DNA from 3 places in the Paenibacillus sp. FSL F4-0097 genome. Region 3 is predicted to be linked to each of the others. Evidence: riboswitches for the same ligand, from Rfam matches in the RefSeq annotation. Region 3 holds a riboswitch; each other region holds the start of a gene.
What was found. A riboswitch is a leader RNA that binds a small molecule or an ion and turns the genes downstream of it on or off. The one in region 3 is predicted to bind cobalamin.
Positions count from the first base shown of each region.

Region 1: another riboswitch for cobalamin. It lies ahead of MHH86_RS02315 (anaerobic ribonucleoside triphosphate reductase); the one in region 3 lies ahead of MHH86_RS04495 (DUF4430 domain-containing protein).
Region 2: another riboswitch for cobalamin. It lies ahead of metE (5-methyltetrahydropteroyltriglutamate--homocysteine S-methyltransferase); the one in region 3 lies ahead of MHH86_RS04495 (DUF4430 domain-containing protein).

Region 1 covers NZ_CP151965.1:524,769-529,019, reverse strand. Annotated here, with positions in the region: gene MHH86_RS02330 (undecaprenyl-diphosphate phosphatase) at 1-611, opposite strand, end outside; tRNA gene MHH86_RS02325 (tRNA-Thr) at 1,335-1,406, opposite strand; gene MHH86_RS02320 (MTH1187 family thiamine-binding protein) at 1,501-1,809, opposite strand; cobalamin riboswitch at 2,188-2,423, shown strand; gene MHH86_RS02315 (anaerobic ribonucleoside triphosphate reductase) at 2,665-4,251, shown strand, end outside.
Region 2 covers NZ_CP151965.1:4,908,214-4,912,464, forward strand. Annotated here, with positions in the region: gene MHH86_RS22090 (DUF1540 domain-containing protein) at 1-70, shown strand, start outside; gene metE (5-methyltetrahydropteroyltriglutamate--homocysteine S-methyltransferase) at 217-2,520, opposite strand; cobalamin riboswitch at 2,675-2,881, opposite strand; gene MHH86_RS22100 (undecaprenyl-diphosphate phosphatase) at 2,981-3,841, opposite strand; gene MHH86_RS22105 (DedA family protein) at 3,892-4,251, opposite strand, start outside.
Region 3 covers NZ_CP151965.1:1,041,263-1,045,513, reverse strand. Annotated here, with positions in the region: gene MHH86_RS04495 (DUF4430 domain-containing protein) at 63-2,627, opposite strand; cobalamin riboswitch at 2,797-3,000, opposite strand; gene MHH86_RS04490 (glycosyltransferase) at 3,128-4,251, opposite strand, start outside.

The sequences.
Region 1 (4,251 bases), 520 kb from region 3:
TCCAACAAGCTTGCACCAAACATAACTGGCACGGAAATAAGGAATGTAAAATCTGCGGCGGCTTTTTGGCTAGTGCCAAGCAACAGGCCACCTGAAATTGTCGAACCTGATCTCGAAAATCCCGGCCATAACGCCAAGCATTGGAACAGACCAATTCCGAAAGCCTGTTTATAATTAATCCCATCGATAGTATCAGCGGTTTCAGTCCGCCTATTCCGCGCTGCAATGATCATCAACACCCCACCAACAACTAGACCGATCAAAACAGGGGTTGGACCAAATAATTGGCTTTTTATTGTGTCCTTGAAGAGAAGATATAGGATTAATGCTGGTAACATAGCCAAAATCATATGAATGACATTTAATCCTTTGCTTTTGGAAAAATCCATTCTAATCATATTAACCCCAATTTCCAAATACCTTTTCCAATAAAGAATTAGAACTGCCATCACTGCACCCAACTGAATAACAATTTTAAAAGTTATTGCAGCATCTCCCTCAAAGCTAAGCAAATCGCCTGCTAAAATAAGGTGTCCAGTAGATGATACTGGTAAAAATTCAGTTAAGCCCTCTATTATGCCAAGTATTATTGCTTTAATTACGTCAGTCATCAGTGGATTGTCCCCTTTCGGAAATAAAATCATTTAATTTCCAGTATAAGGGAGACACGTAAACTTCCCCATCGATTAACCTAACAATATTCAATTCAGAATGACATAATTGTCACATTGCTCATTATTTCAGTCTTAAGGGGGCTTTGGTTTGCAAAACACAAAATATTAAGTATAATGTTACTGTCGAAACGCTAAGGCGTCTGTACAGGATGGCTACCTGGCACTGATGATGGCAGGCCAAGCGCTTTATAAAGTTTTCTTTATGTGTATTTATACTTTAGGAGCGTGGTTATCTATGAAAATTAATATTACCGCACATTTTAACATTGATATTACTTTATCTCTTCATCTGTTAGCCGTAGCCAGTCTTGCTTATGAACTCAGTTCACTGACGAGCTCGTGAAATTCGAGCGAAAAGTATCTGTACTAAGACACCTTGTGGTGTCTTTTTTTATTTTTATAGTAATTACCATCTAACCAATCTGCCCCCGCAAGAGAAAAGCAGCTTATGCTGCTCCTCCTCCACCATCCTTCATTCTGACTGCTGTCAGCTTGCGACACGCCTTCCATCTGCTCGACAGTGACCACTAGTCATACCGTTTTCATTAGCGATTTCGCCATGTCTTATCTTTTAGAAGAATGTTAGAAGCCAGGGGATTTAATGAAAAATGACGCGGTCCCGAAACCTCGGAAATCCGCGCCACGTATGGTTTTTTGGGATGCTGGTGAAGGGAATTGAACCCCCGGCCTACGCATTACGAGTGCGTTGCTCTACCCCTGAGCTACACCAGCTTAAAGCTGATTTTTCTGTCAAACAAAAAATATTATACAACTTTCAGCCAGAAACGCAAGCCTATTTCTCCCTGTTTTCCGCCCTCCTAAACTGCTAATCCACCTGTAGCTTACGCTCCACAGACTCTAACTTTCCACGGCTAGTGGAGGGTTTATCGCGGCGGTCGTCTATTTTAAGTGAGGTAGAGACACGTTCTGCACCTGCGGCAAAAGGAGACTCATGCAAAGCTTCTACCGCGGCAAAAATGCGTTGCAGAGGCCCTTCGATGATCGTCCCCATGGACGTAAGTTCATATGTAATCCCTTCTACTGTCTTCAGCACCCGCTGCATATCCGCAACATAGCTGCTAAGACTGGTACTGCCTGTTCCAATTGGAATAACTGTAACTTCAGCAATAGGCATGAGAATACCTCCTCGAAATTTTATAGTACCTATCTTCTTCCATTGTAACAATTCCACCGCTCTGTCACAAACTAAGCAAGATTATCCTCCCTTATCTCTTCTATTTCTTCTGATTACTCCAAAATATGACTTTGGGCTAAGAGTATTTTCTCATGCGCAAATTCTAGGGTCATCTGCACTATATTTATGGACTCTTTGTGGCATCTTTTCGGACAATTTATGAATCATTTCGCATCTCCCTGTGGATCAATTGTGGATTACTTATGGACAGCCTGTGGATCATTTGTGGAGTACTTTTAAAGAACCCGCTCCCCGCGCGGGTTTTCTAAAAAACTGTTTACAAACACAACATCTTGGGTTATTTTTATCTAACGACAACAAAATATAGTGGAGACAGGCGCTTTGATCCTTAACCGGATTTAGAGCTTAATAGGGAAGCGCGGTGAGAATCCGCTGCGGTCCCGCCACTGTAACCGGATGGCCTTCTTAAGCTTCTGGGAAGCTTGAGAATCCACATCTCCCGGCAGATGCCACTGAGGGTTAGGAACACCCTTGGGAAGGCGCCGAGAGATCCCACGGAAGCCAGGAGACCTACCTGTTTCGACGACACCAACTATTGATGCCTGCGAGGAACAGGGATGGTGTCCGCATGCGGTCATCTACGTAGAGACCTCTGCAAATATCCGTGTGGATATTTACATAACGCATCGGGCATTTTCTGCCATCCTCGGGTAGGGGATGCTTTTTTTATGTAATCAGAACAAATATACGACTGCTTATGGCAGTCCAACTTCCTATGGATATATGGATTTGATGATAGATGTTTTTCTTTTATACTGAGAGGAGAGCTGTACAATGACGTTGTTGGAGAGACAATTTAATGGAGTAGAAAATGCACGGGAAGTTCTTTTAGAAGAGCTCATTGATTTAGGCCGGGATATTATCGACAGTCGGGATATGGACCTATTGCGCGAGAATGCCAATTTGAATGGAGAGAGTTTCTCCGGTAAAATGAGCAAGTTCGGCAGTGAATATTCAAAATGGTACGCCCGCAATTTTACGATGCCGCCGCAGCTAGTGCAGGCTATTGATGACAATGTCGTCTATGTGCATGATCTGGATCAATACGCGATTGGAACGACGAACTGTATTTTTATCCCGTTTGATAAACTTCTCCGTGAAGGTTTCAATACCGGCAACGGCAGCGTTCGTCCTCCGAACTCAATAATGACTGCTATGTCTCTGGTAGCGATTATTTTCCAATCCCAGCAAAATGCTCAATATGGTGGTGTATCCGCCAATAAACTCGACTATGATCTGGCACCTTATGTAACCAAATCCTTCGCCAAGCTGTTCCGCAAGGGTCTGGATTATTTTGAAGAAGGACAAGCTGATGAATCTTTGGGCGAGATTACGATGAGCCGGACCGATCTGGCGGAGTTATATCCAAGAGCGTTCCGTTTTGCACTAAAGGAAACCGAAATCGAAACCCTGCAAGCGGCTGAAAGTATGGTACATAATCTGAATACCATGTCCAGCCGATCCGGTGGACAAATACCGTTTACCAGCATCAACTACGGTACTTGTACTTCACCAGAAGGTCAGCTTGTGATCAGTTCTCTGCTAACAGCAACTATGAACGGACTTGGCAGCGGAGAAACACCAGTGTTCCCGATTCAAATCTTCAAATGCAAGCAAGGAATCAATCAACAACAAGGCGATCCTAACTATGAACTGTTCCTAAAAGCGGCTGAATGTTCTGCGCGCAGACTATATCCAAACTTCGCTAATCTGGACGCTCCGCTCAACTTGCAGTATTATGATCCAAGTGATCCTGATACGGAGTTCGCTACAATGGGCTGCCGAACCCGAGTGCTCGGTGACCGTTTTGGTCGTAATCATTGCTCTGGAAAGGGCAACCTTTCCTTTAATACACTGAATCTGGTTCGGCTAGGTCTGGCACACGGCACAGTAACAGGCAGACGTACCATCGCAGACGAAGCTGGCTTCTATGAAGATCTAAATCATTATATGGATATTGCGCTGGAAGGACTTCTTCATCGGTTCCACATTCAAACCGCACAAAAAGCTAAAGCTTCCGATTTCATGATGCGAGAAGGCGTCTGGGAAGGCGGCGAGCATCTTGCACCTGATGACACTGTAGGCGATCTGCTAAAGCATGGCAGTCTGTCTCTTGGCTTCATCGGTATGGCGGAATGTATGAAAGCTATGTACGGCAAACACCATGGCGAGGATATGGAAGTTCATGCCAAGGCGCTGGCTATTGTGCGTCATATGCGGGACTATTGCGATCGGAAAAGTGAGGAACTGGATCTCAACATCACTCTGTTCGCAACTCCAGCAGAAGGTTTGTCCGGTAAATTCACAAAAGTTGATCGCAAGGTACTGGGTTCCATTCCGGGCGTAACCGACCGTGAATAT
Region 2 (4,251 bases), 3.1 Mb from region 3:
AGCTTTCCACAGCTCCCAAGAACCAAAACGCGCAGAAGAAACAGATTGCAAAACTTTCGAAAGTAAATAAGTAAATGCCTAAAGGGACCCTCCACGGTTCCTTCTTTTTCTTTTTCATTCTAACAAGATTGAGAATTATTATCAAGTAGCTGATTACAAAAAAATAATTGAACTAAAAAGCCAGGGTAAATTACCCTGGCTCTAATTTATTTAAGTCTATTTAGAAGCAATAACCCCTGTCTTTTCCCTCGCAATAGCAGCAGCTCTTACCATGTTACGTAGTGCATCCTCTGTCTCCTGCCAGCCACGCGTTTTCAGACCGCAATCCGGATTAATCCAGAACTGTTCAGGGTCAAGCACCCGCAGCGCACGATCGATATTCGCAGTCATTTCTTCGACAGCTGGAACCCGCGGGCTATGGATGTCGTACACTCCAAGACCGATTCCTTTATCATAGGCCTGCTCCTCAAAGCTGATAATCAGCTCACCATGGCTACGTGAAGTCTCAATGGAGATTACATCAGCATCCATAGCCGATATTGAATCGATCATGTCATTAAATTCGCTATAGCACATATGCGTATGAATTTGTGTCGTAGCCTTCACATGGTTCGTGGCAACACGGAACGACTTCACTGCCCAGTTCAGGTAATGCTCACGGTCTTCTGCCTTTAGCGGAAGTCCTTCACGAATAGCCGGCTCATCCACTTGAATCATTTCGATGCCTGCATCTTCCAACGCTTTTACTTCATGGCGAAGGGCAAGAGCAATTTGATTGGCTACCTCTTCCCGGCTGAGATCATCACGTACAAATGACCAATTGAGGATAGTAACAGGGCCCGTCAACATTCCTTTAACCGGAAGCTTCGTCAACGATTGTGCATAGACACTTTCTTTAACAGTCATAGGCTGTATAAATGCAATATCCGCGTAGATCACCGGCGGCTTAACGCAACGGGAACCGTAGGATTGAACCCAGCCATTACTAGTAAACAAGTATCCATCCAGCTTTTCTCCGAAAAACTCCACCATATCTGTACGCTCGAACTCGCCGTGGACCAGAACATCCAGACCTAGCTTTTCTTGGAAGGTAATTGCATCCGCGATCTGCTCACGAACAAATCCATCATAACGCTCCTGATTCCAGACCCCTTTACGCCATTTCAATCTCGCCTGGCGCACTTCGACTGTCTGCGGAAAGCTACCAATTGTAGTGGTTGGCAGAAGTGGAAGCTGCCATTTCTCTTGCTGCACCTTTAAGCGCTCAGCAAAAGGCAGACTGCGTTGGTCTGGTAGAGCTGCAAGTGCAAGCACTTGCTCCGCCACATCCTTACGGCCACGCTCAGGTAGTGCGCGGAACGCTGCAATAGCTTCACGACTAGCGGCCAGCGCTGCTTGAGAAGCTTCTCCTTTATCTGCGATGGCTGCTCCGAGCAGACTAAGCTCTTTAAGCTTCTCATCGGCAAAGGCTAACGCATTCTTAACTGTCGCCTTCAGCTTCACTTCACCTTGAACGGTGACTGGGACATGCAGCAGACTGCAAGAAGGCTGAAGAATAAGACGATCAAGCGGTACATGAACGCTGAGCTTTTCTACCAGTTGCAGCTTGGCGTCTAAATCGGAACGCCAAATGTTCCGTCCATCAATAATTCCGGCACCCAGCCATTTGTCCTTCGGCCAGCCAAGACGTTCGATGGAAGCCAGATTCGTTCCACCATCGTGCACAAAGTCAAGACCCAAGCCTTGAACAGGCAGCTCTAGCAGTGCCTCCAGCGGCTCAGCAGCTTCAAAATACGTCTGTAAAATAATATTCAAGCCCGGCACGGAGCCGGCAATGTCTGTGTATATCGAGTTAAGCAGTGTTAATTCTTCTTTACTTATGCCTGTAACAATCGCTGGCTCATCGATTTGTACCCAGCTTACCCCTTCTTGCTTCAGTTCCTGTAGCAGTTGAACATAGACTGGAACAAAACGTGCAGCAATCTTGGCGATATCTGCCGCTGCGTAACCTTTGGACAGCTTAAGGAAGGTATACAGACCTAAAAGTACCGGTTTACCTTCAATCCCTGCCTGCGATTTAGCAAAACGATAAGCCGCTAGAGGTTTGTTTTCAGTCAGGCGTGGTGTTTGTGTGCCGATCTCTGGAACGATATAGTGATAGTTCGTATTGAACCATTTGGTCATCTCGCAGGCAGTAGCCTCAGCATTACCACGGGCCATTGCAAAATAAAGATCAAGCCCGATGTCGCCGCCATCATACGCATACCGTGGAGGTACGATTCCAAACATAACAGCCGCATCCAACACATGATCATAAAATGTAAAATCATTTACCGGAATAAGCTCAATTCCTGCTTCTTGCTGGGTCTTCAAATGCTGCAGCTGGATTGCTGCCATTTCGGAGCGGAATTGCTCCTCATTTATTTTCCCCTGCCAGAATGCCTCCAGTGCCTTTTTCCATTCGCGGTTCTTTCCGATTCTCGGATATCCAAGATTGCTTACTTTTACCTTATTCGTCATTTCGATACACTCCCTCTTCAATCTCTTATTTCAAACTCCAAAACTACTTGCTTTCCTATAAAAAAGAGCGCCCTTCCCTAAAAAAGTCAAAGGGAAAGACGCCCATGATATACCCATGGTTAACGTCTAACACCTCCCTATCTTCCGTAGGTGAAGCAGTGCTGTTGAAACAGGCAGGTCTCCTGGCTAGCGGCGTCAACATCTTGAGCAGTCTTCCCAGCAGTAGTAAATTGCCAGTGACCTCTGTTGCTCGAGATTCTTCCGTTACAGTGGCGGGACCGCATCGGCTTCGAACCGAATTTCCCTATTAAGCCTACCGAATTACTATTTTCCGGTCAGCACCTGTCTCCGATATCATTCATCATTTGAGTGTCTTAATCTGATGTCATCATACGTGAAAGCCCCAGCAATCTGCAATAGATTACTGGGGCTTCTGTTATATCGATTCCTTATAACGGACTTAGAAAAATACGAAATATACTACAGCAGCAAGAATTATACGGTATATAGCAAACGGTAAGAGCTTGATACGATTGATCAGTTTTAAGAAGAAACGCATCGATAACAGCGCAAATAGGAAGGCACTAATAAAGCCTGCAATAAAAAACGGCAGCGCGTCCATGGTGAAATATTGCCAGTTCTTCATCAGTGACAACAGACTGGCACCTGCCATGATGGGTACTGCCATAATAAACGTAAAATCAGCAGCGGCACGATGGCTCATCCCGAGGATTACGCCACCAGAAATCGTCGAGCCCGAGCGTGAAAATCCAGGCCATAACGAAAAACACTGTACAAGACCTACACCAAGTGCCTGTTTGTATGTAATCTGATCTACACTCTCAGTTCTGATCTTCTTCGGCCCAAACAGATCCGCAATAATCATTAATATAGCCCCGATCACTAGACCAATTAACACCGTTGAGGTAGAGAATAAATGCTCATCAATATAATCATTAAACAGAACACCTAACACACCTGCAGGCACTAACCCTACCAGAACCTGTGTCAGCTTGAGGTGCCCGCCCTGCTCTAACTGCGGTAGCTTCTCTGTTACAGGATCCAACTGCTTACGGCTGAAACGCCTTAAGCCCAACAGATCAATGAATCGATTTCTAAAAATCACAACAACCGCTAATATAGAACCCAGTTGAATAACTATTTTGAAGGTATTTGCCGTATATTGTCCAAATAACTCCTGTGATTTCAGCCACATATCATCAACAATAATCATATGACCTGTGGAGGATACTGGAGCAAATTCGGTTAAACCTTCAACAAGCCCCAAAATAATGGCTTTAATAATCGTTAATAGCTCCATGTGTTTCCCTCCTTTTTAATAGTCATTTCTATTATCAGTCCTCCACCCGCTTAGCCCTCAGTGTTCATTCTCCGGCTGCGTTTGCGGAAGTACAGAAACCCAAGAATAACTAATCCGCCAGCAATTAGTACATAGACCACATTGGAGTACACATCCATGTACATGGCAATGTCTTCCCAGGATTCGCCCAAAGCCGCGCCAATAAGCACAAGCAGCAAATTCCATCCCAATGTGCCAATCGTTGTGAAGATCATAAATACTCCAAATTTCATACCTGACATTCCCGCCGGAATCGAAATCAGACTGCGGACCAGCGGAACCATCCGACAAAACAATACAGTCCAATAGCCATATTTATCAAACCAGGCGTCAGCCTTGTGGATATCTTTTTTAGTGACGCGAATTAGGCC
Region 3 (4,251 bases):
GGGCGGGCACCCGATCCGTTAGTTACTCCGAATCCATGTACCCGCCTAATCAATCCTCTTCCTTATTCTCCAGAGGTATAGTACCAATATAAAGTATCACCGTTCTGCAAAATATAGCTGTCTGCACTTATGCTTGGATCAGCATCCCGGTTCGTTTTATACTTCCATCCGCTGCTTGGGCCTTCATCAAATTCAGCCAACCCGTCAATAGACTTCACGTAGATGCTTCCAGCGTTGCCGGATGATACTACCTTAGTGCCTAATTGACTGACTAGTAAGCTATAAGCCGTTTCGCCCTCTTTTAGAGCTACTGTTGTACTGGCTAGGATGGTTCCCTTCCGGCTATCTCCAATCACTGAAAGGGTAGCGGTAGCTTTAGCTGGAGCAATAACAGACGATCCAACAGTCAGAGACTGAGTATAACGCGCTACGCTCGGTACGCTGTCTTTAGCATAGCCGGTAACAGTCATTGTATAGCTATTTGCCGGGAGACCCCCATCAACAACAGCTACACCTTGTTCATTCGTGATTACCTTCTTATCACCAATCGAAACCTGCACACCTGCTGCTGGTGAGGTAACCGGATCAGAAGTGAAACTGTCCTGATTCCACACCCACTTTTTCTGAGAAACCTTTACGGTAAAAGCTTCATTAGCTTTTGGCTGCGTTGGGGAAAGCGCCACAGAATCTATAACCTGTGTATTTTCACCTGCATAATAGACAAGCACACGATCGGATTCCTGTAGTTCGAACGCATCCATACCCACACTTGGATATATCCACTCCCCGCCGCGTGATACTACGAAGCTCCACCATCCGTCGTAAGTACCTTGCGAAACTCCATGGATACCTGATACAAAGTTGCCATAAGACGATTTGGTGATATCTACTTTAAAATCATCGGTAGACCCTAGTTGCTGCAACGCTTCAAGAGCATTGGAGGCTTTTAAAGTCCCTTCACTAATCAATCCTTCCGGGCCTTCAACGGTAAGTGAAGCTGTTACATTCTTAGAAATTACCTTTATAGCTTTTGTATATTTAGCAACCGTTGGCGCTTTACCTTCGCGGTAGCCAGTTACAGTCAGTGTATAGTCACCTGCGGGCACATTTCCTGAGAATACGGCCTCACCTTTAGCATTCGTCGTTACCGTCTGAGCTCCAATTTGGACCTGAACACCCGCAGCTTTTGCAGTTACAGGAGAGGAAGTGTTCGTAGCAGCGTCCCATTTCCACGTCTTACTAGTTACAATGACGTTAAAAGAATCGCCCTCTTTAAGATTTGCTTTGGAAAGGGTAACGGAATCCACAAGTTTAGTGTCATCTCCGGCATAATAAACCAGTACCTGATCTGAATCTTTAAGTACAAAATCACTCATGCCTACATCGGGATTAATCCATTTTCCGTCACGTGATACAACATACATCCATCCGTCATAACCACCAAAGCTTCCAGCAGCAATACTTCCGATGCCAGTCACATAACTGCCCGAAGGATTCGTGATCGGCAAGTTCGTTTGAAGCGCCAGCTTCTCTAACGCTCCAAGTGCGTTGCCAGCATAGGCGTACCCTTGTGCCAACGTGGCCCGTGGTCCCTCAATCGTTACAGGAGCGTAGATGAGTGAGCTCTGAACGGAGGATTTGGAAAAATCGTATAGCTTACTGTTGCTTCCTTTATACAGCAAATTATACGCAACCAGCGCCTGAAGTCCTTGCTCTGTCGCCAGAACATTACTGCTTCCACCACGGCTATGGGTGAAGCTACCATCAGCTAGACGATAGCTAAGCAGGTTCTCCATTAGATCCACTTTGTTTTTGGTGTATTCTAATCCACTAGGATCAACTCCGAAGGATGTGAGTCCAAGGATTGCTTGTGCGCTACTTTCAGCACTGTCACCGTAACCCCCATGGCTATCTTGAGCTGCAGATAACCAAGCTACGGCTTGTAGCCCTGCTAAGTAGGCTTCAGGATTATTTTTATGTGCCGCCAGAGCCGTCAAGGTTATCGCTGTCATATCAGACTCACTTGCGCCCGAGGTTAATGCAAAGCCCCCATCCGGATTCTGTTTGGAGAGAATCTCCGTAAGGAGCTTATCCGCCGTCCATTTCGCGTCACTTGGGATATTATATTTACCAGAATCCAGCGCAAGTAAGGCATATACCGGATTATTTAGCGTCTGTTCACTGAGCTTGCTGTTATTATAAATTTTCTCAATCAGATTATAGCCAGGAGTCGTTCCGTTACCAGCAAAGCTAGTAGGATCTGCACCAATCGCTCTCACTGCGAGCACGATTCGAGCATAATCGGTTACATTGGCGAAATTGCCAGCTGCATCCTTTACTTTTTTCTCAAGCTCTGAATGGTAACTGGCTGGCAGCTTATATCCTGCTTGCGCTAATCCAATAGCTTGCCAATCCGATTGCACGCCACCTTTCAAGAGATATTCTGCAGCCGCATAAGTCGCATCCGCAACATTAATCCGCTCCGCAGCAGTTGCTTCCAGACCGGAGCCAGCGCTCGCTTCTGCAAATATTTGTCCTGCCGGAGCAAGAGATGTTCCTAGAATTGAAATGACCATGAATAAGGCCAGCCCAAGTGCTACAAACTTGGAAGACATGATTTTCTTCATTGTTTAACCTCTTTCTGTATAAGAATGGGTACTGCTGGGAATAAGACGCATAACATAAAGACCGCCCCTTTGGAGGGCGGTCAGGGAAGATTACAAATCGAGGCTCCGGCGCTTGCTTCCTGCCGATAGTCCATCTGTATATGTTCCACATTCTTACCCCACGAAGAATAGAAACGCTCACAAAAAAGGCAGGTCTCCTGGCTAATGCTTCATCGCTGTTCTTCACCTTCCCACCCTACCTTCAGGGCAGTGGCTTATAGAAGAAACGCTCCGCACATACAGTGGCGGGACCACGCCGGACTCATGCACCGGACTTCCCTTTTAAGCAGACGACTAGATTGATAGAGTCTGCACCTTTTCCAGTATGTAGTATCTTATTTTGACATCCATAATCATATCTATTAATACATAGCATGTCTATAGAAAAGCTTAGTATGGGCAGCAAAAAAATGAACAGCAATACACCACCTGCCGGTAGGTATTGCTGTTCAGAAAGCTTGTTATTCGGCTGTTCCTTCCGGACTTGCAGTTGGGGAGGGTTCAGCACTTGAATCAGAAGCTGGTGGAAAATTAGGGTCGGGATCTACGATCAATGTAAATCTTCCGGCCTTGATCATACTTTTCTCTAGAATTGTCGCTCCAGGCTCCAATGTAACCTCAACCTGATAGGATGGTTGTTCACCTTCAGTCACAGCTGTTGCGGAAGGCAACCCAGTGCTGTCCTCAGTATCAGAGGAAGGCGTAGGAGACGGAGAAGCATCAGCTACTGCGTTAGGAGCATCTGCACCTTCTGCTGTTCCTCCAGTAGTGCCAGCGGCATCTGAATCGTCAGCGGCGTTTCCCTCATCCGTCCCATCCGTTGACGGCACTGGACAAGTGCCATTCGTAGCAGCGACCTTAAAGCTTTTATCTATCTCTGTAGACGAAGACATTAAACTAATCTCAGTCGGTTGAAACTGCACACAGTCATCTGCACTTGCGAAGGTGAACACCAATATGCTGCTCCCCTTATCTCCTTCGTCGCTCTGATCCTTCAAGTATACTGAAGCCGGAGGCAGCTCATTACCTGCACTCTGAACAGGGGTCGGCTCAGGGCTTGTCCCCGGCAGAGCCGTCTTCGTATCATCCGGACGCAGCATACTGAATACGATAATTGCAATAATCACCAGAATACCCGTAATGGAGCCGGAGATTAAGAGTCGAAATCGGCTGCGGCTGATCCAGCGCGCCAGCGGGGAAGCCAGTTGGGAGCGGGCTTCATTGTACACATTTTGCAGAGCAGGCCGAGCTGCCGCGACATAGTTCTTTCGGAATTCCCGATTCTTGAACGCTTCACGATCACTGCTTAGGAAATACTTCAGAATCGCCTTACGGTAACCCGGTTGCAGCTTTTTATTCGAAACCGTAAATAAAGGATTGCCTTGCGACCAAGCAAAAAACCGATAGATGATTTCTTTGTCGGAACCGGCTTTACGCTTTAACAGCTCCAGAAGCGCATCGTAATCCAGCGGACCCCCTTCACGCTGAGTTGTATAGTAGAAGGCTAGCGGAAGCCGTTCAAAGGGTTCCAGAACACGCGCCTCTTTTAGCAAACGACGACCCAGTAGCTGCACATCGTCTAGTT